One region of the Micromonospora sp. NPDC049801 genome, then DNA from elsewhere that is predicted to be linked to it. Evidence: predicted binding sites of a transcription regulator. Region 1 holds the regulator's gene; the other holds the start of a gene.
What was found. Region 1 encodes HrcA, which represses chaperone genes, less so after heat shock. Its sites were predicted from a motif close to GGTTNGCACNCTCNNNNNGAGNGTGCNAACC; they were not measured.
Positions count from the first base shown of each region.

Region 2: a site for HrcA is predicted at 3,725-3,755, ahead of groES (co-chaperone GroES). Genes of this name have one in related genera too.

Region 1 is NZ_JBFAMS010000020.1:11,962-19,610, reverse strand. Features, by position in the region: gene AB0I89_RS28955 (SDR family oxidoreductase) at 1-272, shown strand, start outside; gene AB0I89_RS28950 (16S rRNA (uracil(1498)-N(3))-methyltransferase) at 568-1,302, opposite strand; gene dnaJ (molecular chaperone DnaJ) at 1,304-2,452, opposite strand; gene hrcA (heat-inducible transcriptional repressor HrcA) at 2,526-3,548, opposite strand; gene AB0I89_RS28935 (DUF4870 domain-containing protein) at 3,760-4,401, shown strand; gene hemW (radical SAM family heme chaperone HemW) at 4,464-5,687, opposite strand; gene AB0I89_RS28925 (enoyl-CoA hydratase-related protein) at 5,707-6,516, shown strand; gene AB0I89_RS28920 (SDR family NAD(P)-dependent oxidoreductase) at 6,557-7,321, opposite strand; gene AB0I89_RS28915 (hypothetical protein) at 7,566-7,649, shown strand, end outside.
Region 2 is NZ_JBFAMS010000007.1:247,056-254,704, forward strand. Features, by position in the region: gene AB0I89_RS15675 (molybdopterin-dependent oxidoreductase) at 1-1,436, opposite strand, end outside; gene groL (chaperonin GroEL) at 1,563-3,206, opposite strand; gene groES (co-chaperone GroES) at 3,277-3,591, opposite strand; gene AB0I89_RS15690 (methyltransferase domain-containing protein) at 3,850-5,031, shown strand; gene ybaK (Cys-tRNA(Pro) deacylase) at 5,041-5,520, shown strand; gene AB0I89_RS15700 (substrate-binding domain-containing protein) at 5,698-6,786, shown strand; gene AB0I89_RS15705 (ATP-binding cassette domain-containing protein) at 6,900-7,649, shown strand, end outside.

The DNA.
Region 1 (7,649 bases):
GGCTGAACGCGCTCGGTCAGTCCCTCGCCGTGGCGCTCGCGCCGTACGGCATCACGGTCGCCACGGTGGCGCCGGGTTTCGTGGCGACCGACATGACGACCGAGCACCTGCGCGGCGAGCGGGGCGCGGCGATCCGGGCGCAGAGCCCGTTCGACCGGGTGGCCCGGCCGGAGGAGATCGCGGCAGCGGTGCACTGGCTGGCCTCGCCCGAGGCCGAGTGGGCCTCCGGCACGATCGTCGACCTCAACGGCGCTTCGTACCTACGCAGCTGACCTCGCGATTCACGCTCGGCGCGGCGTTCGCCGACCGACCGGCGGTGCGCTGCGCCTCCTGCGGGCGGACGGCCGACACCACTGTGAGCGTGATGCCTGTCAGTCATCTTGATGACTGACAGGCATCACGCTCACAGGAGTGAGCGGCTCCGATCCGCCCGCATCACCGGCCCGCGAGCCGCAGGCACCAGCGGCCGAAGCGAACGCGGGCCCAGGCTGGCGGCCGAAGCCAGCGGCGGCAGGGTGGCGGCCGAAGCCAGCGGCGGCAGGGTGGCGGCGAGTCGGGGGTGGGCGACTACCAGCGGCCGAGGCGGGTGGCGAGCACGCTGAGCGCGGCCACGCCGGCCGTGGAGGTACGCAGCACCTCCGGCCCGAGGCGTACCGGCCGGCCACCGGCCTCACGGAAGGCCGTCAGTTCGGCCCGGTCGATGCCGCCCTCGGGGCCGACCACCAGGACGATCTCCCCGGCCGACGGCAGGTCGACGCCGGTCAGCGGCTCGTCGGCTTCCTCGTGCAGGACGAACCCGGCGGCGGCGCCGGCGATCCGGCGGGCGACCGTGGCGGTGGACTCGTCCGGCGCGCCGGCCACGACGGGCAGCCAGGGCCGGCGGGCCTGTTTCGCCGCCTCGCGGGCGGTGGCCACCCATTTCTCGCGTGCGCGTACGCCCCGGTCGCCGCGCCACTGGGCCACCGAGCGCGACGCCGCCCAGGGCACGATCTCGTCCACCCCGACCTCGGTCATCGCCTGCACGGCCAGCTCGCCCCGGTCACCCTTGGCGATGCCCTGCACGGTGACGATCCGGGGTACGGGCGCGTCCGCGTACCCCCGGGAGGTGACCGCGACCTCCAGGCTGCCCCGGCCGACGGTGGTGACCACGGCGGCGGCCGTGCCGCCCCGACCGTCGGCGAGCAGCAGCTCCTCGCCGACGCGCAGCCGCTGCACGGTTGCGGCGTGGTGCCCCTCCGGGCCGTCCAGGGTCAGCGCGTCACCGGTGGGCAGCGCCTCCACCAGGAACAGCGGCGCCGACACCTCAGGCGTGCCCGTTGAACGCGTCGCGCATCCGGGAGAAGAAGCCGCCCTGCTTGGTCAGCTCGGCGACCTCCTCGCCCCGGGTCTTGGCGAAGTCGCGCAGCATCTTCTCCTGGTCGGGGTCGAGCTTGGTGGGCGTCCGGACGTCCAGGTGCACGTAGAGGTCGCCCCGGCCGGTGCCGCGCAGGTGCGGTACGCCCCGGGCGCGCAGTCGCAGCGTGCTGGCCGGCTGGGTGCCGGCCTTGACGTCGACGGTCTCCTCGCTGTCCAGCGTCTTGATGGTGAGCCGGGTGCCCAGCGCGGCGGCGGTCATCGGCACGGTGACGCGGCAGTGCAGGTCGTCACCCTTGCGGGAGTAGACGTCGTGCGGACGCTCGTGGATCTCCACGTAGAGGTCGCCGGCGGTGCCACCGCCCGGGCCCACCTCACCCTGCTGGGCCAGCCGGATCCGCATGCCGTCCTCGACGCCGGCCGGGATCTTGACGGTGAGCGATCGGCGGGTGCGTACCCGGCCGTCGCCGGCGCAGGTCGGGCAGGGGTGCGGGATGGTGGTGCCGTAGCCCTGGCAGACGGTGCACGGCCGGGCCGAGACCACCTGGCCGAGGAAGGTGCGCTGCACGGACTGCACCTCGCCCCGGCCGGCGCACGCCTCGCAGGTGGCCAGGTGGGTACCGGCCGCGGTGCCGGCGCCCGAGCAGGTGGTGCAGAGCACGGCGGTGTCCACGGTGATCGGGGCCTCCACGCCGAACGCCGTCTCGTGCAGGTCCAGTTCGAGGCGCAGGATCGCGTCCGCGCCCGGACGGGTCCGTGGACGCGGCCCGCGGCCGGCGCCGCCCGCGGCGCCACCGAAGAACGCGTCCATGATGTCCTGGAAACCGACGAACGGGCCGGCTCCCCCCGGACCACCCGGGCCGCCCGCGCCCCCGCCGCCGGGGGCGAGCGGGTCGCCACCCAGGTCGACGATCTGCCGCTTCCGGTCGTCCGAGAGGACCTCGTACGCGGCGTTGATGTCCTTGAACTTCTCCTGGGCCTCCGGGTCCGGATTGACGTCCGGGTGGAACTGGCGTGCCAGCTTGCGGTAGGCGCGCTTGATCTCGTCATCGGAGGCTTCCCGGCTGACACCGAGGATGCCGTAGTAGTCCCTGGCCACTGCGTTCCGTGTCCTCATGTTCGTCTCGCGTTGCGCCGACCGGCGGCCGCAGCCGGCCGTCGGCCCTGACTGGTCAGTTCTGGGCCAGCAGCTCGCCCACGTAGCGTGCCACGGCGCGCACCATGGCGATATTGCCGGGGTAGTCCATCCGGGTCGGCCCCAGCACTCCCAGGCCGCCCACGATGGTGGCCCCCGGGCCGTACCCGGTGCTGACCACCGAGGCGGCACGCAGGTTGTCGAACTCGTTCTCGTCGCCGATCAGCACCCGGGTCGTGCTGGGCTCGGTCTCGCCGATGAGCTTGAGGAGCACGACCTCCTCCTCCAACGCCTCCAGGATGGGCCGCAGCGAACCCTGGAAGTCGAGCAGACCACCCCGGGTCAGGTTGGCGGTGCCGGCCAGGGCGATGCGTTCCTCGTGCCGCTCGACGAGCGTCTCCAGCAGGACGGTGGAGAGCGTGGTCATGGCCGGGCGCAGCTGCACCGGCGCCTCTTCCACCAGCGCCTGCACCAGCGGTGGGGTGTCCGACATGCGCTCACCGGCGAGTTTCTCGTTGACCAGGCGACGCAGGTCGGTGACGTCATCGGCGGGCACCGGTCCGGGCAGCTCCACCAGCCGCTGCTCCACCCGGCCGGTGTCCGCGATCATCACGAGCATCAGCCGGGTGGTGGAGATCGGCACCAGCTCCAGGTGGCGGACCGAGGAGCGGGCGAGGCTCGGGTACTGCACCACGGCCACCTGCCGGGTCAACTGGGCGAGCAGCCGTACGGTGCGGTGGACCACGTCGTCGAGGTCGACGGCCCCGACGAGGAAGCGCTCGATGGCCCGGCGTTCGGCCGGACTGAGCGGCTTGACCCGGGACAGCCGGTCGACGAAGAGCCGGTAGCCACGGTCGGTGGGCACCCGGCCGGCGCTGGTGTGCGGCTGCCGGATGTAGCCCTCCTCCTCCAGCACGGCCATGTCGTTGCGGACCGTCGCCGGGGAGACCCCGAGCTGGTGCCGCTCGACCAGCGCCTTGCTGCCGACCGGCTCCTGGGTCGAGACGTAGTCCTCGACGATGGCGCGGAGCACGGCGAGCTTCCGGTCGTCCAGACCCATCCTCCGCACCTCCTGTCGCACGTCGGCCGCCGGCCCACCCGGGCCGACGGACCGTCCTGGCACTCGACTGTAACGAGTGCCAGTCTACGTCGGCGTGCCCGCCGACGCGATGATCAACGACGGCCCGTGACATCCCGCGGGCCGATCGGCCCGGACGACAGGGCGATGTCGCTCTGGTGCGGCGTTGCTCACGGCACCTACCGTGACAACCATGACTGAACCACCTCGCCCTCCCGGCGCGGGAGACCCCGGCAACTACCCGCCGGAGCCGAATCTCCCCGGCTCGTCCTCGTCGGCCGAGCCGCCCACCGCACCACTGTCCGGGGCGCCCGGCCCGGGCGGCTATCCCCCAGCCGGTGGCTATCCGCCGCCCACCGGTGACCAACCGCCGTCGGGCGGCTACCCTCCGCCGGGCGGCTACCCCCCACCAGGGGGTTACCCCCCGCCGGGTGGCACGACTGGCGGGTATCCGACCGGCGGCGCGTACGGCGGCCCCGGCGGCGGTTACGCCAACAACGAGGACAAGACCTGGGCGCTCGTCGCCCACTTCGGCGGCGCGGCCGGGATGATCATCAGCGCGGGCGTGCTCGGCTGGATCGCCCCGCTGGTGGCGTTGCTGGCCCGGGGCAGCCAGTCCCCGACCGTCCGGGCGCACGCCGTGTCGGCGCTCAACTTCCAGCTCGTCTGGTCGATCGTCGGCCTGGTCGGCTGGGTGCTGTCCTGCATCTTCATCGGCTTCATCGGCGTCGTGGCGGCCGTCGTGCTCGGAGCCGTGTGCGGCATCCTCGCCGGCATCAAGGCCAACGAGGGGCAGCTCTACCGCTACCCGCTCTCCGCCAACCTCATCAAGTGATCCGGGCCGGCCGCTCCCCCGGCCGGTCCGGCACACCGCCGCCGGCCGGGCGGGCGTCCGGCTCAGGGCAGCAGGTCCCGCACGACCGCGTCGGCGAGCAGCCGGCCGCGCAGGGTGAGGACCGCCCGTCCGGCGGCGTACCTCTCGGCGTCCAGCAGACCGTCGGCGAGGGCCCGCGCGGCACCGGCCCGGCCGGCGTCGTCGAGCACCCCCAGCGGCAGTCCGCTGGCGAGCCGCAGCCGGAGCATCACGTCCTCCATGTGCGCCTCGTCCGTGGTCAGCACCTCGCGGGCCAGGCCGGGTGACGCGCCGGCCGCCAGCCGCTGGGCGTACGTGGTGGGGTGCTTCACGTTCCACCAGCGCACCCCGCCGACGTGGCTGTGCGCGCCCGGGCCCAGGCCCCACCAGTCGGCGCCGGTCCAGTAGAGCAGGTTGTGCCGGCACCGGGCCTCGTCGGCGCGCGCCCAGTTGGACACCTCGTACCAGGAGAGGCCGGCCGCGTCGAGGGCGGCCTCCGCGGCCAGGTAGCGGTCCGCCGCCACGTCGTCACTGGGGTACGGCACCTCGCCGCGCTTCATCCGCGCGGCGAGCCGGGTGCCGTCCTCCACGATGAGGGCGTACGCGCTGACGTGGTCGACCCCGGCGTCGACGACCTGCTCCAGCGTGCCGGCGAAGTCCTCGGCCCGTTCCCCCGGCGTGCCGTAGATCAGGTCCAGGTTGACGTGGTCGAACCCGGCCTCGCGCGCCTCGCGGGCGGCGGCGGTGGCCCGGCCGGCGCTGTGTTTACGGTCCAGGATCGCCAGCACACCGGGCGACGCGGACTGCATGCCCAGCGAGATCCGGGTGTAGCCGGCCGTGCGCAGCAGCTTCAGCGACTCCGGTGTGACCGACTCCGGATTCGCCTCGGTGGTCACCTCGGCGTCGGCGGCGAGCCCCCAGGTGCGGTCGATGCCCTCGAGGATGCGGGCCAGGTCGTCGGCGGGGAGCAGGGTGGGCGTGCCGCCACCGACGAAGACGGTGTCGACGCGGGGTGGCGGGTTGTCGCCGAGCACCCGGGCGGCGAGCGCCAGCTCGGCCAGCACGGTGTCGGCGTACGCCTCGCGGCTCGCGCCCCCACCCAGCTCGGCGGCCGTGTACGTGTTGAAGTCGCAGTAGCCGCAGCGACTGGCGCAGAACGGGACGTGGACGTACACGCCGAAGCCGCGCGCGCCGACCGCCGTGGTGGCGGTGGCGGGCAACGATCCGTCGCCGGGGACGGTCTCACCATCTGGAAGGACGCCGGGCATGGCCACTAGTGTGCCCGGCATGACCTCTCCCGACGTGCTCGTGCGGGTCGCCACGGCCCGTGGGGTGACCACCCTCACCCTGGACAGCCCGCACAACCGCAACGCGCTCTCCACCGCCCTGATGACCCAGTTGCTGGCGGGGCTGACGGACGCGGTGGCCGACGACGCAGTCCGGGTGATCGTGCTCGACCACACCGGGCCGGTCTTCTGCTCCGGCGCGGACCTGAAGGAGACCGCCGCGGCGTACGCCAGCGGAACCGTGCCCGCCGGCATGCTGGGCGACGTGCTGGCGGCGCTCTGGGAGTGCCCGAAGCCGATCCTGGCCCGGGTCGCCGGGCCCGCGCGGGCCGGCGGACTCGGCCTCATCGCCGCCGCCGATCTCGCGGTCTGCGCCGACGAGGCGACGTTCGCGTTCACCGAGGTCCGCATCGGGGTGATCCCGGCGGTGATCTCGGCGACCGTGCTGCCCCGGCTGCACCCGCGCGCCGCCGCCGAGCTGTACCTGACCGGGAACACCTTCGACGGGCGGCGTGCCGTCGAGGTCGGCCTGGTGACGGCCTCGGTGCCGGCCCAGGAGCTGGACGACGTGGTGCGGGGCTACTGCGACTCCCTGGTCCGCGGCGCGCCCGGCGCGCTGGCCGGCGCGAAGGATCTGCTGCGCCGGCCGGGCACCGCCGAGCTGCGCGGTGACCTGGCCCGTCTCGCCGCGCTCTCGACCGGCTACTTCCTCTCCGACGAGGGCCGCGAGGGGGTCACGGCGTTCCGGGAGAAGAGGTCGCCGCGATGGGTGGCCGCTCTGGACGCCGAACGCGGTGACCAGGCCGGGTAGGACCGCGGACGTCGGCCGGCTGCGGCGGCGCCCCGAAGGGTCACCACGCCGTCGCGCCACCGTCGACCGCGTAGTTGGCGCCGGTGATGTACGACGCCCGGTCCGAGGCGAGGAAGACCACCAGCTCGGCGACCTCCTCGGGGCGGGCGAAGCGCTTGAGCAGCGTCTTCGCCGTGATCGCGTCCCGGGCCTCCTGGTCGTCCCCCAGGTCGCGTTCACTGGCCGGGGTGAGGATGGGTCCGGGGCTGACCGCCACCGCCCGGATGCCGTGCGGCGCCCCTTCGAGCGCGAGCTGGCGGGTCATGCCGATGATGCCGGCGTTCGCCGCCGTGTGGCCGACCATCGGCGGGACGTGACCTGCGATCATCCCGGCCATCGAGGCCGCGTTGATGATGACGCCGCCACCGCGCCGGACGAGGTACGGCCAGGCGAACTTCGACACCAGGTACGGAATGTCGAGTTCACCGGCGATCGTGTACCGCCAGTCGTCGACCGAGAAGTCCGGCAGGGGGCCGAAGCGCAGCGCGGCCGCGTTGTTGTAGACGACGTCGAGCCCCCCGTACGCGGCCACGGCGTCCTCGACGAGCTGACGGACCTGTTCCGGGTCGGTCAGGTCGACGGGCGCGACGCTCGTCATCTCCCCACCGGCGGCCCGGACGAGGTCGACCGTCTCGTTGTTGCCGTCCACCTGGATGTCGGCCCCGACGACCTTCGCGCCCTCGCGGGCGAAGGTCAGCGCCGCGACGCGCCCCAGACCACCGCCCGTGCCGGTCACGAGTACCACCTTGCCGTCCAGCGTTCCCATCGAATTCCTCCTCGGCGCTGGCACGTCCGATTGACGTGTCAACCGGGAAAGGTCCTGGCCAGGCATTCTCTTCCGGCTGTTGACGACGGGTGACGCGGCAGACACGATCTCCCTCCGCAGGTGAGTTCCGCGCGCCAGGGGGAACGTCCCGATCGGCGCGCGACGGCTGAGCGAAGCCCGAACCGGTCGAACGGCCCGGATGACGCCGGCGGGGACGTACGCTTGTCGAACTGTCGATCAGGAGGTGTGGGTGCGAACTCGGGCTGCCGTGGCGGGCGGAGTGGTGCTCATCCTCGTCGCCGTGATCGCGATCTGGCTCGTCCTGAAG
Region 2 (7,649 bases), on a different contig from region 1:
GCGTCCCAGCGCCAGGACCACTGGACCCAGGTGTCCACCGACACCGTCGGGGCCAGCGCCGCCTCCTGCCAGGGGCCGTCGTCGACGCGTACCTCGACCCGGCTGATGCCCCGGTGCTGCGCCCAGGCCACGCCGGCCACCGTCACCGGGCCGGCGGTCAGCTTGTTGCGCCGTCGTGGCGCGTCGATCCGCGACTGGGTCTTGATCGGCCCCTGGGCCGACCAACCGCGTGGCACCCAGTACGCGTCGAAGTCGGCGAAGCGCGTCAACTCCAGCTCGGTCACCCACTTGCAGGCCGACACGTAGCCGTAGAGACCGGGCACCACCATCCGCACCGGGAAGCCGTGCTGGACCGGCAGCGGTTCGCCGTTCATGCCGATCGCCAGCAGCGCGTCCCGCCCGTCGCGCAGGGCGGCGGTGGGGGTGCCGCAGGTCCAGCCGTCGACCGACCGGCCGACGACCTGGTCGGCGTCCTCGTCCGGCTGGGCCTCGTCCAGCAGTTCCCGCAGCGGTACGCCGAGCCAGCGCGCGTTGCCGATCAGGTCCCCGCCGACCTCGTTGGAGACGCAGGCCAGCGTGACGTACCGCTCGACCAGCGGCCGGGCCAGCAGGTCCGCGTAGCTGTAGGTGCGCTCGGTACCCACCCGGCCGTGAATGCGCAGCCGCCAGGTGTCCGGGTTCACCTGCGGCACCACCAGGGCGGTGTCGATCCGGTAGAACCCGGAGTTCGGGGTGACGTACGGCGCGAGCTGAGCCAGGGACAGGTCCGCTCCCGCGGGCCCGGCCGGCGCGGGGACGGCCGGGGCGGGGAGCCGGATCGCGTCCCGGGCGGCCGAGACGCCCCGCCGCCCGGCCAGCCAACGGCCGCCGAGACCGGCCACGGCCGCCGTACCGAGCAGCACTCCGGTGCCGGTGAGGAACCGTCGGCGCGACTCCGGGTCGACACCCTCGACCGGCGCGGCCGGCGTCACCGGCGTGGGTGGGTCCCACGGCCAGGGTTCCAGCTCGAACGGGCCGGCGATGAACAGCCAGAGCACCAGGGCGCCGAGCCCGCCGCCGACCAGCGACGGCAGCGCGTCGAAGACGTCCGCGCCGGGGCGGGTCAGCGCGGCGGCCACACCGACGGCGCCGAACGCCGCGATACCGGCCAGGCCCAGGGCCAGCCGCCGGATCGCCAGCATTCCGAACAGGGCCGCGAACCCACCCAGCAGCAGGGCCGTTCCGGTCAGCAGGGCGATCTTGTCGGCGGTGCCGAAGACGTCGATGGCGAACTGCTTGAGCGGCTCGGGAACGGCGTCGACGACCACCCCGCCGACCGCGACCAGTGGCGCCGACCGGGGGCCGGTCAGCACCGCCACCGGCTCCGCGGTGCCGATCGCGACGGCGGCGGCGGTGACTCCGGCCAGCGCGGCGTACCGCCGCGACGTCGTGCTCATCGGCCCAGTGTGCGCGATCATCTCGGCCGATCGCCAACGACGTCATCGCTTGGTAATGCTCGCCCGGACGAAACCGGGGCACACCGCCGTACGGCGGTGTGCCCCGGAACGGGTGTCGCTACCGGGTCAGAAGCCCGGGCCGTGCTGGTGGCCGTGGCCGTGGCCGTGCCCGCCACCGGCGGCGGCCGGCTCGGGCTGCTCCGGCTTCTCCACCACGAGGCTCTCCGTGGTGAGTAGCAGGCCGGCGATCGACGCGGCGTTGGTGACGGCGTTGCGGGTCACCTTCACCGGGTCGATGATGCCGGACTTGACCAGGTCGCCGTACTCGCCGGTGGCCGCGTCGAGGCCGTTGCCCCACTGCATGCCGGCGACCTTCTGGGTCACGACGTAGCCGTCGTGGCCGGCGTTCTGCGCGATCCAGCGCAGCGGCTCGACCAGCGCCTTGCGCACGATCGAGACGCCGACCTTCTCCTCGCCGGTGAAGCCCAGGTCGTCGTCGAGCACGGGGAGGATCTGCACCAGGGCGGCGCCGCCGCCGGGCACGGTGCCCTCCTCGACCGCGGCCTTGGTCGCCGCGATGGCGTCCTCGATGCGGTGCTTGCGCTCCTTCATCTCGACCTCGGTCGCCGCACCCACCTTGATCACGGCGATGCCGCCGGAGAGCTTGGCCAGCCGCTCGGCCAGCTTCTCCCGGTCCCAGTCGGAGTCGGAGGCCTCGATCTCCTTGCGGATCTGGGCCACCCGGTCGTCGACCTCGGTCTTCTGGCCGCCGCCGTCGACGATCGTGGTGTTCTCCTTGTCGACCACGACGCGCCGGGCGGTGCCGAGCACCTCCAGGCCGACCTGGTCGAGCTTGTAGCCCAGCTCCGGGGCGACCAGCTCGGCGCCCGTGGAGATCGCGATGTCCTGGAGCATGGCCTTGCGCCGGTCGCCGAAGCCCGGGGCCTTGACCGCGCAGACCTTGAGGGTCTTGCGCAGCGAGTTGACCACCAGGGTGGAGAGCGCCTGGCCGTCCACGTCCTCGGCGATGATCAGCAGGGGCTTGCTGTTCTGCAGGACCTTCTCCAGCAGCGGCAGCAGCTCCTCGATCGCCGAGATCTTCTGGGTGGTGACCAGGATGTACGCGTCCTCGAGGACGGACTCCTGACCCTCCAGGTCGGTGACGAAGTTCGGCGAGATGAAGCCCTTGTCGAACTGGAGACCCTCGGTCACGTCCAGCTCGGTGGTGAGCATCGAGCCCTCCTCGACGGTGATGACACCGTCGCGGCCGACCCGCTCCATCGCCTCGGCGATCAGCTCGCCGATGGTGGCGTCCTGCGCGGAGATCGTCGCCACGTTCGCGATCGACTCCTTGCCGGCGACCTCGACGGCCTTGCCGAGCAGCGCCTCGGAGACCTTGGCGGCCGCCGCGTCGATGCCCCGCTTGAGGCCGGCCGGGTTGGTCCCGGCGGTCACGTTGCGCAGGCCCTCACGGACCATCGCCTGCGCCAGCACGGTCGCGGTGGTGGTCCCGTCGCCGGCGACGTCGTTGGTCTTGGTCGCCACCTCCTTGACCAGCTGCGCGCCGAGGTTCTCGTAGGGGTTGGTGAGCTCGATCTCCTTCGCGATGGTCACGCCATCGTTGGTGATCGTCGGCGCACCGAACTTCTTGTCCAGGACGACGTTGCGCCCGCGCGGGCCGAGGGTGACCTTGACCGCGTCAGCGAGGGCGTTGACACCGTGCTCCAGCAGGTGTCGGGCGTCGTCCGAGAAGCTGAGGATCTTCGCCATGAATGTCCCTTCGAAGCGCCGCTGCCCCGGCCCGGCGAGCCGGACCGGGGCAGCGACACTGATCGGTTGCTTACTTCTCGATGACCGCGAGGACGTCGCGGGCGGAGAGCACCAGGTACTCCTCGCCGGCGTACTTGACCTCGGTGCCGCCGTACTTCGAGTAGAGGACGGTGTCGCCGACCTGCACGTCAACCGGAACCCGGTTGCCGTTGTCGTCGACGCGCCCCGGACCGACAGCGAGGACGGTGCCCTCCTGCGGCTTCTCCTTGGCGGTGTCGGGGATCACGATGCCCGACGCCGTGGTGGTCTCAGCCTCGTTCGCCTGGACCACGATGCGGTCCTCGAGCGGCTTGATCGCAACCTTGGTCGCGGTAGTCACGGGCATACCCTCCTGGGGTACTGGTTTCGTTGCCGGCCAGCGGGGCTGACCAGCGTCAATCTGCCTCATGCCACCGGGCGGGGCCGTCGTCGCGGGTGCCGGTCCGCCTGGCGTGCGCACCCGGGTCGCGAGACCCGGAAGCTGGCACCCTCAGGGTGAGAGTGCTAATCGCAGGTTATTCCGTGGCTAGCACTCCGTCAAGGAGAGTGCCAGCGCGTCGCGCCCCGCCAGCGGTATTTTCCCCTCGGTCGGGAGAATGGGCAGGTGGATCTCGATCAGTTGGCGGCACTGCGTACCCCCGAGGGGTCGGCCGCCCTCACGGCGGCGGCCGAGCTGGCCGGCGGCGATCCACTGGCCGCGGCGTCGGCGCTCCGCGCGGCCGGGGTGCCGCCGACGCTGGCGGCGGCGGCCCTCACCCAGGCCGAGCTGCGCCACCGGGCGGTGGGCAAGTTCGGCCCGGCCGCCGCCGGGATGTTCCTCACCCGCCCCGGCCTGGAACAGGCCACCCGCCGGGTGGTCGCCGACCGGCGGGCCGCCCGGCTGCGCGCGGCCGGCGTGCGCACCCTGGCCGATCTCGGGTGCGGCCTCGGCGCGGACGCGCTGGCCGCCGCCCGTGCCGGCATCCGGGTGTACGGGGTCGAGGCCGACCCGGTGACCGCGGCGATGGCCGCCGCCAACGCCGCCGCCGCCGGGCTGGCCGACCTGTTCACGGTCGAGTGCGGCGACGCGACCGCGTTCGACGTGTCGCGGGTGGACGGCGTCTTCTGCGACCCGGCCCGACGGGCCACCGGCACCGGCCGACGGATCTTCGACCCGCGCGCCTACTCGCCGCCCTGGGACTTCGTCACCGGCCTCGCCGAGCGGGTGCCCCGCACGGTGGTGAAGGTGGCGCCGGGCCTGGATCACGCGCTCATCCCGGCCGGCGCGGAGGCGGAGTGGGTCGGCGTGGACGGCGACCTGGTCGAGGCGGCGCTCTGGTGCGGCGAACTGGCCGAGGTGCCCCGCCGCGCCAGCGTGTACCGGAGGGAGATCCACCAGCTCACCGGCTCGGGCGACACGGAGGCGCCGGTCGGACCCCCGCGCCGCTACCTGTACGACCCGGACCCGGCGGTGGTCCGGGCGCACCTCGTCGCCGAGCTGGCCGCGGAGCTGGACGCCACCCTTGCCGACCCGAGCATCGCGTACCTCTACGCCGACCAGCCGACCCGCACCCCGTACGCGCGCTGTCTGGAGATCACCGACGTGCTGCCGTTCTCGCTCAAGCGCCTGCGGGCATTGCTGCGCGAGCGTCGGGTGGGTCGGGTGGAGATCCTCAAGCGGGGTTCGGCGCTGACGCCGGAGCAGTTGCGGCGGGACCTGCGCCTGGCCGGCGACCAGGCGGCGAGCCTGGTGCTGACCCGGGTCGCCGGAGCGCCGACCGTGCTGATCGGCCGGCCGGTGGATTAGGTTCGGGGCGTGGCGGGACAGGGCACTCCGGCAACGGCACTACTGGCCAAGCGCGGGATCGCGCACCGCACCCACCCGTACCGGGTGGCACCCGACGCTCCGAACTACGGCGCCCTGGTGGCGGCGGCCCTCGGCGTGGCGCCGGAGCGGGTGTTCAAGTCGCTGGTGACCGAGGTGGACGGCGTCCTCACCGTGGCGGTCGTACCGGTGACCGGTGAGCTGGACCTCAAGGCGCTCGCGGCGGCGGTCGGCGGCAAGCGGGCGGCGCTCGCCGAGCGGACGGTCGCCGAGCGGGCCACCGGCTACGTGCGAGGCGGGATCAGCCCACTCGGGCAGCGTCGACGACTGCCCACCGTGCTCGACGACTCCGCGCTGAACCTGCCGACGATCTACGTCTCCGCTGGTCGGCGCGGGCTGCAACTCGAACTGGCGGCGGTGGACCTGGTGGCGCTCACCGGGGCCCACAGCGCGCCGTTGCAGGCGCGCTGACCTGTCGTTACATCGCCCTTTTCGGGGGATGTTCGGCGAGTAACAGTCGCGTTGCTGAATTGTTATCGCTTCCAACAAACTTGGGACCTGCGTGGTCTTGTGGTGCCAGTGTGACGCGGAATACGTTGCCGGACACAACAAAACAACACCTCCCCCACCTCCGAAAGGACCCTGCACATGCGTAAGGGGATCCTCACCATCGCCGCCGTGGGCCTGCTCGCGACCGGCGGTTTGACCGCCTGCGGCGACGACTCCGGCAACGGCTCGGCCGACTCCAAGAAGACTCCCAAGATCGGCGTGATCCTTCCGGACAGCAAGTCCTCCCCCCGCTGGGAGACGGCGGACCGTCGCTTCCTGGAGGAGGCGTTCAAGGCCGCCGGCGTCCAGTCCGACATCCAGAACGCCCAGAACGACAAGGCCGCCTTCCAGACGATCGCCGACCAGATGATCACCGGCGGCGTCACCGCCCTGATGATCGTCAACCTGGACTCCGGCACCGGCAAGGCCGTGCTCGACAAGGCCAAGTCGCAGGGCGTCGCCACCATCGACTACGACCGGCTCACCCTGGGCGGCTCGGCCCAGTACTACGTCAGCTTCGACAACGAGGTCGTCGGCAAGCTCCAGGGCGAGGGCCTGTCGAAGTGCCTGACCGAGAAGGGCGCCAAGAACCCTGTCGTGTCGTACCTGAACGGCTCGCCCACCGACAACAACGCCACCCTGTTCAAGGCCGGCTACGACTCGGTGCTCAAGCCGAAGTTCGACTCCAAGGAATACACCAAGGGCCCGGACGACGCCGTGCCGGGCTGGGACGGCCCTACCGCCGCGACCATCTTCGAGCAGCAGCTCACCGCGACCAAGGGCAAGATCGACGGCGTGCTGGCCGCCAACGACACTCTCGGCAACGCCGCCATCTCGATCCTGAAGAAGAACAAGATCAACGGCAAGGTGCCGGTGACCGGGCAGGACGCCAGCGTGGAGGGCCTGCAGAACATCCTCGCCGGTGACCAGTGCATGACCGTCTACAAGGCAGTCCGGGAAGAGGCCAAGGCCGCCGCGGACCTGGCCATCGCGCTGGCCAAGGGCGAGAAGAAGGACACCGGCCAGTCGGTGAAGGACGGTGACCGCGACGTCCCCTCGGTGCTGCTCACCCCGAAGGCCATCTACAAGGACAACGTCAAGGACGTCATCGCCGACGGCTACGCGACCAAGGAGCAGGTCTGCACCGCGGCGTACGCCAAGTTCTGCGCCGAAGCCGGCATCAGCTGACCGACGCCGCAGTACCCGCCGGGACGACCATCGCCGCCCGGCACGGGAGCACCCTCCCGTGCCGGGCGGCGCCCGCCGGACGGGCCCCGACCCTCCCTTAAGAAGGAGACCCCGTGTCCGCGACTCCCCTGCTGGAACTCCGCGGGATCGACAAGAGCTTCGGTCCCGTCCAGGTGCTCCGCGACGTCGCCCTGAGCGTCCACCCGGGCGAAGTGACCGCACTTGTCGGCGACAACGGCGCCGGCAAGTCGACCCTGGTGAAGTGCATCAGCGGCATCTACCCCACCGACGCCGGTGAGGTCCTGTTCAACGGCGAACAGGTGCACATCGGCAGTCCCCGCGACGCCGCAACGCTCGGCATCGAGGTCGTCTACCAGGACCTCGCGCTCTGCGACAACCTGGACATCGTGCAGAACATGTTCCTCGGCCGGGAGAAGCACAGCGGCATCGTCCTGGACGAGCCGACCATGGAACAGCTCGCCGCCGAGACCCTGGCGGGGCTCTCCATCCGCACCGTCACCTCGCTTCGCCAGCACGTCTCCAGCCTCTCCGGCGGTCAGCGCCAGACCGTGGCCATCGCCAAGGCGGTGCTCTGGAACAGCAAGCTCGTCATCCTGGACGAGCCGACCGCAGCCCTGGGCGTGGCACAGACCGCCCAGGTCCTCGAACTCGTCCGCCGCCTCGCCGACAACGGCCTGGCCGTGGTGCTCATCTCGCACAACATGAACGACGTCTTCGCCGTCTCCGACCGGATCGCCGCGCTGTACCTCGGCCAGATGGTCGCCCAGGTAAAGACCACCGACATCACTCACGCCCAGGTGGTTGAGTTGATCACCGCCGGGCGCTCGGGCGGCCTCGGCCTC